4 regions of the Psychrobacillus sp. FSL W7-1493 genome follow, and region 3 is predicted to be linked to each of the others. Evidence: riboswitches for the same ligand, from Rfam matches in the RefSeq annotation. Region 3 holds a riboswitch; each other region holds the start of a gene.
What was found. Region 3 has a riboswitch for S-adenosylmethionine ahead of MKX96_RS11170 (MetQ/NlpA family ABC transporter substrate-binding protein). Riboswitches for the same ligand answer to the same signal wherever they lie in the genome.
Positions count from the first base shown of each region.

Region 1: another riboswitch for S-adenosylmethionine. It lies ahead of metK (methionine adenosyltransferase); the one in region 3 lies ahead of MKX96_RS11170 (MetQ/NlpA family ABC transporter substrate-binding protein).
Region 2: another riboswitch for S-adenosylmethionine. It lies ahead of MKX96_RS18270 (O-acetylhomoserine aminocarboxypropyltransferase/cysteine synthase family protein); the one in region 3 lies ahead of MKX96_RS11170 (MetQ/NlpA family ABC transporter substrate-binding protein).
Region 4: another riboswitch for S-adenosylmethionine. It lies ahead of MKX96_RS17240 (5-methyltetrahydropteroyltriglutamate--homocysteine S-methyltransferase); the one in region 3 lies ahead of MKX96_RS11170 (MetQ/NlpA family ABC transporter substrate-binding protein).

Region 1 is NZ_JBBOSB010000001.1:1,315,851-1,318,054, forward strand. It holds gene pckA (phosphoenolpyruvate carboxykinase (ATP)) at 1-739, opposite strand, end outside; SAM riboswitch class I at 957-1,074, shown strand; gene metK (methionine adenosyltransferase) at 1,265-2,204, shown strand, end outside.
Region 2 is NZ_JBBOSB010000002.1:154,757-156,960, reverse strand. It holds gene MKX96_RS18270 (O-acetylhomoserine aminocarboxypropyltransferase/cysteine synthase family protein) at 1-1,191, opposite strand, end outside; SAM riboswitch class I at 1,313-1,429, opposite strand; gene MKX96_RS18265 (glycerol-3-phosphate acyltransferase) at 1,574-2,204, shown strand, end outside.
Region 3 is NZ_JBBOSB010000001.1:2,199,869-2,202,072, forward strand. It holds gene MKX96_RS11165 (hypothetical protein) at 1-494, shown strand, start outside; SAM riboswitch class I at 820-933, shown strand; gene MKX96_RS11170 (MetQ/NlpA family ABC transporter substrate-binding protein) at 1,027-1,836, shown strand; gene MKX96_RS11175 (methionine ABC transporter ATP-binding protein) at 2,144-2,204, shown strand, end outside.
Region 4 is NZ_JBBOSB010000001.1:3,485,135-3,487,338, reverse strand. It holds gene MKX96_RS17240 (5-methyltetrahydropteroyltriglutamate--homocysteine S-methyltransferase) at 1-888, opposite strand, end outside; SAM riboswitch class I at 1,004-1,106, opposite strand; gene MKX96_RS17235 (ABC transporter ATP-binding protein) at 1,179-2,204, opposite strand, start outside.

The DNA.
Region 1 (2,204 bases), 880 kb from region 3:
CTGAATCAGCAGATAAGGTAGTTTTTCCAGTACCTGAAAGACCAAAGAACAATGTTACATCGCCTTTTTCTCCAACGTTAGCTGAGCAATGCATTGGTAAAATATTTTGTTCAGGCAATAAATAGTTCATAATAGAGAATATAGACTTTTTCATTTCTCCTGCGTATTCCGTACCACCGATTAAAACGATGCGTTTTTCCATGGATACGATGATGAACGTTTCTGAATTAGTTCCATCAACAGCCGGATTTGCTTTGAAGTTCGGTGCACTAATTACAGTGAAGTCTGCTTTATGAGATAACAATTCTTCTTCAGAAGGACGAATGAATAACTGATGAGCAAAAAGGTTGTGCCAAGCATATTCGTTGATAACTTGAATGCTTAAACGTGAATCCTTGTCTGCTCCAGCGTATCCTTTAAAGACGAATAGTTCATTTTTTTCCTTTAAATAGTTCATAACTTTTGAATATAATGCTTCAAAGTGCGAAGATGAGATAGGTTGGTTTACAGATCCCCAATCGATTTTGTCTTTTGAGATAGGTTCATCAACAATATACTTGTCTTTTGGAGAACGTCCTGTATATTTGCCCGTCTCTGCTTTAACAGCTCCAGTGGAAGTTAGTACTGCTTCTCCTCTTGACGTAGCTTTTTCCACTAATTGTGGTACTGATAATTGCAGGCTAATGTTGTTACCAGCTAACAATTCGTTCAGTTCGCTCACAGTATCGATTGAATTCATATAGTATTACCATCCTTTATTAAAGTTTTTAGCTCTTCACGGAAACATCATAAAGAGGATTTTTCGTTGATATGTGAAATAGTATAACACATTAAACTAAATAGTCTACACTAATTAAAGCTCAAAAAATGATTTTTTTTTGTAATTGTGAATAAATAACAAATTTACCTGTTGACTTATTTTGCTAATATACGTATGATGGTGAATTGAACGGATACTCTTATTCCGAGCGTGTGGAGGGGTTCAGGCCCTATGAAACCCGGCAACCTGTAATTGTACTTAAGTTACAAAGGTGCCAAACCTGATACAAGGTGAAATTCCTTGATTGATAAGAGTGAAAGGTGTTTATGATATTAATCCCTTTCCTCATGTAACTACGTGAGTGAGAGGTTTTTTTATATTACATCGCCCTAAATCCTTGTGTGCCAAGTCCGAAACGGCTTCAAGTTTACTATAGGCTTGACATGGGAATGAGTACCGTATCAATTCCTGAGAGAAATCTCGCAGGACATAGGAGGGAATTTTTTGACACAAAGACGATTATTTACATCGGAATCGGTAACAGAAGGTCATCCAGATAAAATTTGTGACCAAATATCAGATGCTATCTTAGATGCGATTTTAACGGAAGATCCAAACGCTCGTGTAGCTTGTGAAACAACAGTTACTACAGGTTTGGTTTTAGTTGCTGGAGAAATCACAACCTCTACTTATGTAGACATTCCAAAAGTAGTGCGAGCTACTATTCAAGAAATTGGATATACGCGAGCTAAATATGGTTTTGACTCAGAAACGTCAGCAGTTCTTACAGCTATCGATGAGCAATCGGTTGATATCGCTATGGGAGTTGACCAAGCACTAGAAGCTCGAGAAGGTTCGATGTCTGATTCTGATATTGAAGCAATCGGAGCTGGGGACCAAGGTTTAATGTTTGGCTATGCTTGTAATGAAACACCAGAGCTTATGCCACTTCCAATTAGCCTAGCCCACAAACTAGCTCGCCGATTAGCTGAGGTTCGTAAAGATGAAACATTAGATTACTTACGACCAGATGGTAAAACACAAGTAACAGTAGAATATGACGAAAATAACAATCCAGTTCATATCGATACGATTGTTATTTCCACACAGCATCATCCGGAAGTAACGTTAGAACAAATTCAAAGAGATTTAAAAGAGCATGTGATTAAACCAGTAGTTCCTACTAATTTAATAACAGACGAAACAAAGTACTTTATCAACCCGACTGGTCGCTTTGTTATCGGTGGTCCACAAGGGGATGCAGGTTTGACAGGTCGTAAAATTATCGTAGATACTTACGGTGGGTATGCTCGTCATGGAGGAGGAGCTTTCTCTGGTAAGGATCCAACAAAAGTAGACCGTTCTGCAGCTTATGCAGCTCGTTATGTGGCAAAGAATATTGTTGCAGCTGGTCTTGCTGATCGTTGTGAGGTACAGCTTGCTT
Region 2 (2,204 bases), on a different contig from region 3:
TGTAACACCTGATTTTACTAAATCCTCGGGAGTAAGCTGTTGGTGAGTAGTAGAAGCTGGGTGGATAATTAAGGATTTTGCGTCTCCTACATTAGCAACATGAGACCAAATTTCAATATTATCAATAATTTGTCTACCTGCTTCTCTGCCTCCCTTCACTCCAAATGTCAGAATAGAACCGAAGCCATTTTTTAAATACTTTTTAGCCAGCTCGTGCGTTGGATGGTTTTCAAGCCCTAAGTAGTTAACCCATGACACTTCCTCATTTGCATTTAAGTACTCTGCAATCTTCTGTGCATTTTCGTTATGTTTTGGCACTCTTAAGTGAAGTGTTTCTAGTCCTTGAAGAAAGGAAAATGCTGCCTCTGGGCTAAGAGTAGGACCAAAATCCCGAAGCAACTGAACTCTTAGCTTAATTGCAAATGCTACATTTGGTACGTCGATTCCATAACGTAGCCCATGATAAGTAACATCAGGCTCTGTAAATCCCGGAAATTTATCGGAGTTCCAATTGAAATTCCCTCCATCTACTACTACACCACCAATTGTTGTCCCATGTCCTCCAATCCACTTCGTTGCAGAATGTATAACAATGTTAGCTCCATACTCTATAGGATTTGAACCAAAAGGTGTAGCAAATGTGTTATCTACTAATAATGGAACTCCTACTTCATTGGAAATTTTTGAAACAGCTTCTACGTCTAGAACATTTAAGCTTGGATTTCCAATGATTTCTGCAAAGAACCCTTTCGTTTTCTCTGTAACAGCTTTACGGAAATTTTCTGGATCAGAGGAATCTACGAATTTTACTGTAATCCCATAACGTGGGAGTGTATGTGCAAATAGATTAAAAGTTCCTCCGTATAAGTTTTCAGCAGCTATAATTTCATCTCCAGCTCCAGCAATGTTCAAAATAGAAAATGCAATGGCTGCTGCTCCTGAGGAAAGTGCTACTGCTGCTGTTCCTCCTTCCAGTAATGCAATTCTTTGTTCAAAAACATCTACGGTTGGGTTTGTGATTCTGGAATAGATATTACCAGTCTCTTTCAAGGCAAATAGATTTTGTGCATGCTCTGTGTTTTGAAATACATATGAGGTTGTTTTGTAAATCGGTACTGCTCTAGATCCTGTCACTGGATCAGGCGTTTGTCCACCGTGTAATAGAAGTGTTTCTTTTTGAAGATTAGTCATTTGAATTCCTCCGATTTAGTAGATTAGATGGATGCTGGAGGCCAGAGAGGATTATAGAACTGACAACTATAAAAACCCCTCTCCAATTAAGAAGAGGGGTCAAATTGATGACATGTTCCTCCTCTTATCTTCCAAATTCTATTAAAGAATTTGTAGGATTTAGCACCTTTCCAAGTTATAGAACTTGGTGGTTGCCGGACTTCTTAGGGCCTATTCCCTCAGTCACTCTTGATAAGAGTATTTGATTAGTATTCCATCTTGTTACACAGTATAAGTCTCCATATATTTAGATGTCAAGTAATTTTATAAAAATTCTGAAACTTCTTCTTTTTTTAATCGTTTAATATAATAGATAGAATAATTTTATAAGGGGTGTCATAGAATGGTTGTTTGGATTGTTAGCATTCTCCTAACAGGCTACATTATTGGTTCGCTACATGGATCTAAACTCGCTCAATGGATGAGTGGAGTTAATATAAAAAAAGAAGGCCTAAATAATTCCGGAGCATCCAATGCTACTATCGTACTTGGTTGGAAGTATGGTGTTTTAGTGGGAGTCATAGATATATTAAAGGGTGCCATTATGATTATTGGCGTACGTGTACTTTCTGAGCAGTGGAGCTTGTTTAGTTCATCAGAGCTGGATCTACTTCTTTATCTAGCTGGTGCCGCGGTTATTTTAGGACACAACTTTCCAGTTTTCACAAAATTTAAAGGTGGGAAAGGCACTGCTTCCATCATCGGGGTTTTACTTGCATTACACTGGCCGGTCGGACTGGCAGGATTGCTTATATTAATCTGCGTTACACTTTTAACGGATTATTTGTTGATAGGAGTTTTATTTTTTTATCTCATATTTTTAGGAGCCTCTGTCTGGACAGCAGATGGAGCAGGGCCAATTTTAATAGCTGGCTTCCTATTTTTAATGGCTTCCTTCTTACACATAGAAAATGTCCAACGATTATTACGAAAGGAAGAGACAAAAATCTCCTCCGTTATAAAGAAAAAGAAGC
Region 3 (2,204 bases):
ATAAGGCGGATGGCTCTAGAGGAAAAGTGTTACCAGCAGGTGGAGAGTATCGTGTCTATACATTCCGTACAGATATATACGGAGGAGAATACGGTCTAGGGGACGGATTGTTTGTCAATATGTACAGTGCTTTAAAGTATGAAACGCCTTCTAAAGCAAAACTTGCATTATTAGTAGATTCTTCTACAAAAGTTATGTGGGGAAAAACGGAACTTAAAGCAGGTCAAATCGGAAAGGTTACAATCCTTAAGGAAACTACTTTATTTAAAGTAATTAATAGTGTTGATGGTGGCGAACCTGGTCTTGAACCTATCCGACAATTAATGCCTAACGAAGAATTCCGAGTGTATTCAGCTAAACAACCACTTGATGGATATGTTCCCATGTATGGTCTAGGTGGTGGGTATTATATTGTACAAAACAATACCATGTTAAATGGAGTTACTGTAAAGTATGAAACTCCATCTAGAGCAAAACTTGCATTACTGAATTAAAATAGTCACCGAAGGGGCTTTAGTAAAAAAATGCACATAAAAAGTGAGCTTGGAGATACATTTCCAGCTCACTTTTTATATGAATTTTAAATCACCCCTTACCTTTAACATAACCATGAAAATAAAGCGTAAAGCTAAATGTAAACCTTTTAAATGCTCCCATCTTAGTATTTCCACATAAATCACTTTTGTATAATTATTTATATAATATTCTATTTGAATTTTTCTAAACAATTATAAAAATATAAAAATATCTATTGACTTCAATAGAGCAGTGTAGTAAATTCTTTCTATAGTAAAAACGAAAAACTTAATAGATTATTATCTCTTATCAAGAGTAGCTGAGGGACTGGCCCGTTGAAGCTCGGCAACCATCTATACTAAAAAAGTATAGAAAGGTGCTAAATCCTGCAAAACATTTTGTTTTGGAAGATAAGAGAGGACAATACATATTTGTGTGCCTCTCTTTCTTTTGAAAGAGAGGCTTTTATATTTATTCGTTTTTATTAATACATATTCAGGAGGAATTACAATGAAAAAATTTAGCTTAGTGTTATCAGGAGTTTTATTAACAGGGTTGCTCTCGGCTTGTGGTGATGATGCTACATCAGGACCATTAGATGAAAATAAATTAGTTGTTGGCGTTACGTCAGGTCCACATGAACAAGTTACTGAGGTTGTTGCTGAAATTGCAGCACGTGATGGACTAGAAATTGAGATTAAGGCTTTTTCAGATTTCATACTTCCAAACACTGCCCTTGATGAAGGAAGCTTGGACGCAAACAGTTATCAAACTCTACCTTTTCTTGACTCATTTAACGAAAATAATGATACAGAGCTAGTACCAGTCGCTGAGACTATTTTACTTCCAATGGGCGTTTATTCTGAAAAGTATACATCCTTCGATGAACTGCCAGATGGAGCTACCTTTGGACTACCGAATGATCCAACACAAGGTGCACGAGCTTTAGACATATTAGAAGTAAATGGTTTTATCAAAGTGAAAGAAGGTAAAAAAGGAAATGCTTCTATTCATGACATTGAAGAAAACCCTAAAAACCTTGAATTCGTTGAATTAGAGGCAGCGCAAATAGTAAAACAGCTTAGTGAGGTCGATGCTGCAGCAATCAATTCCAATTATGCTTTAGAAGCTGGTATTAACCCTGGAGAAGAATCAATTTTGTTAGAGTCAGCTGATTCCCCATACGTTAACCATATTGTTGTTCGTAAGGAAAACGAAAATGATCCTGCCATCCAAAAATTCATTAAAGCATACCATTCCGACGAAGTTAGAGAATTTATTGAAGAAGAATTCCAAGGCTCCGCACTAGCAGGTTGGTAAATTAGAAAAGCGTAGGCGCCTATCTCTAATCGACAGGCAAATGGGAAAATGCGAGGAGGCAGGTCCACAGCCACCGGAGTATTTTCCCATTTGACCCCGAGGGGCAAGGCGCCGAAGCTAGACATCAAGAAAAGCACAGGCGCCTATCCCTGCCCCGACAGGCAAATGGGAAAATGCGAGGAGGCAGATCCACAGCCACCGGAGTATTTTCCCATTTGACCCCGAGGGGCAAGGCGCCGAAGCTAGACATCAAGAAAAACGTAGGCGTATAGCTCTGCCGGCGTTTCTTTAGAAAGGAAGATCATTCATGATAGTTTTAGAAAATATTACCAAAGAATTCAACAGTAAAAGTAGTACGGTAAAGGCTG
Region 4 (2,204 bases), 1.3 Mb from region 3:
AATATTTAAATCCTTTCTATTAACATGTCGTAAAGGCTCAAAACCACCAGAGCGCTCATCGTCAAATTCTAAAAATAAACCATCCACATTTAATCCACCGAATATAGTTTCTGAAACTAACTCATAGCTTCCGCTTGTGATATAAGTGGATCGGAAATTTCCCCGACAAATATGCATGGTCACTAGCATATCAGCTGGTCTTTTAGAAATAGACTCATTAATAGCCATTGCAGAAAGGGATAAGGCTTGCTCAAGCGATAACCCCCTGTCCTTTAAGGAAACGAGGCCTTCCTCGGAAAAGGAGGTAGCCCATGAAGTATCATCAATTTGAAGATAACGACAGCCCTCATCGTAAATTGCTTGAATAAAGCCTTGATAAGCTGTGATTAAGTCAGAAAATAATTCCTCATCATTGTTGTAAACCCCTTCCTCAAAGGCTGCTCGATAATAAAGCATGTTCGGACTAGGGATAGTAAATTTTACAACAGCATCCCCAGCTGCTTCTTTTAAAAACTTGAAATGCTCAATCATGTAGTGGGTACTAAAGCCAATTTTTCCTGTCACCTTAATACCATGAGCTTTTGTTTGCACCCCTTTAAAGGAGAGTCCTTGATCGGTTTCATAAAATTCCACGCCATCAAGTCCGCTTAAAAAATCGAAATGCCACCATTTTCGACGAAACTCTCCGTCTGTAACTGAAAGTAGTCCAGCTTCCTTCTGTTTTTCTACGAGTTTAATAATTTCTTCATTTTCAATTTGAGTGAGTTGTTCTAAGGATATCTCTTTTTGTTCAAATTGAGCCCTTGCTTGCTTTAAACGTTCCGGTCTCAGGAAGCTTCCCACATGATCTGCTTTGAAAGGTGCTTTTACAAGTAATTGATTTGTCATATTAAATTCCTACCTTCTATTTATATTATGTTGCTAGTAATCCTGACTATAAAATCAAATAAAAAGAGGGCTCGCTTCATAAGAAGAGAGCCCTCAATATATATTGAAGTCATTCTTCTTATCTTCAAGACTTAATGTCTATTGGATTTAGCACCACACCTAAAAGGCTGGTTGCTGAGACATCATAGGGCCAATCCCTCCGTCTCTCTTGATAAGAAATAAAATATTAAATTGTCTAAATATAATAAAAATAAGTTTAACATGGGTTTTAAACTATTTCAAGGGTTACCTTACTTAGGGATAGCTACCCAGTGACCGTTAGAAACCTCTACAAGCTCAGAATTCTTTAATTGATACTTGTCAGTAACATTAGACTCTTCCATGAGCACACGCTTTTTCTTGGCCTCTACTTTTGGGTCAGGGATTGGGATGGCTGCTAAGAGAGACTTAGTGTACGGGTGCTGTGGATTAGTATAAAGCTCCTCACTTTCTGCTAGCTCTACAATTTTTCCAGAATACATGACAGCAACACGATCACTTATATGTTTTACCATGGACAGGTCATGTGCGATAAATAAGTATGTCAGGCCTAGTCTGTGCTGTAAATCCTCCAGGAGCTCTACAATCTGTGCTTGTATAGAAACATCTAAAGCCGATAGAGGTTCGTCACAGACGATAAAATCTGGCTCAACCGCAAGTGCACGAGCGATACCTATACGTTGTCGCTGTCCTCCAGAAAACTCATGTGGATAACGTAATGCATGCGAGGGGTCTAAGCCTACCAATACTAGTAATTCCTCTACTCGTTTCTTTCTTTCCTCTGCATTTTTGCTTAGACGATGAATATCTAACGCCTGCCCAATAATGTCTAGTACCTTTAATCGAGGATTTAAGGAAGAATAAGGGTCCTGGAAGATGATCTGCATATGCCGACGCATCGTTTTGAGCTCATTTTTACTTAAACGATTAATGGCCATCCCTTGATATAGCACATCTCCATCTGTAGGCTCGTGTAATCGAAGAATCGCTCGACCGGTTGTAGATTTACCTGAGCCCGATTCTCCTACAAGACCAAGAGTTTCTCCGGGCTTTATAAAGAAGCTAATATCGTCGACCGCTTTTAAGACATTCCCGCGACTTACTTGAAAATGCTGTTTTAAAGATTTAACTTCTAGCAGCGGCTTTCCATTTTCTAATCCAATAGAACGAAGAGGAGGTTTCTTCGGCTTTTTCTTCTCGTCTAAACGAGGCAAGGCATTTAATAGTTTTTTCGTATAGTCATGCTTTGGGTTAGCAAAAATTTCTTCAGTAGTTCC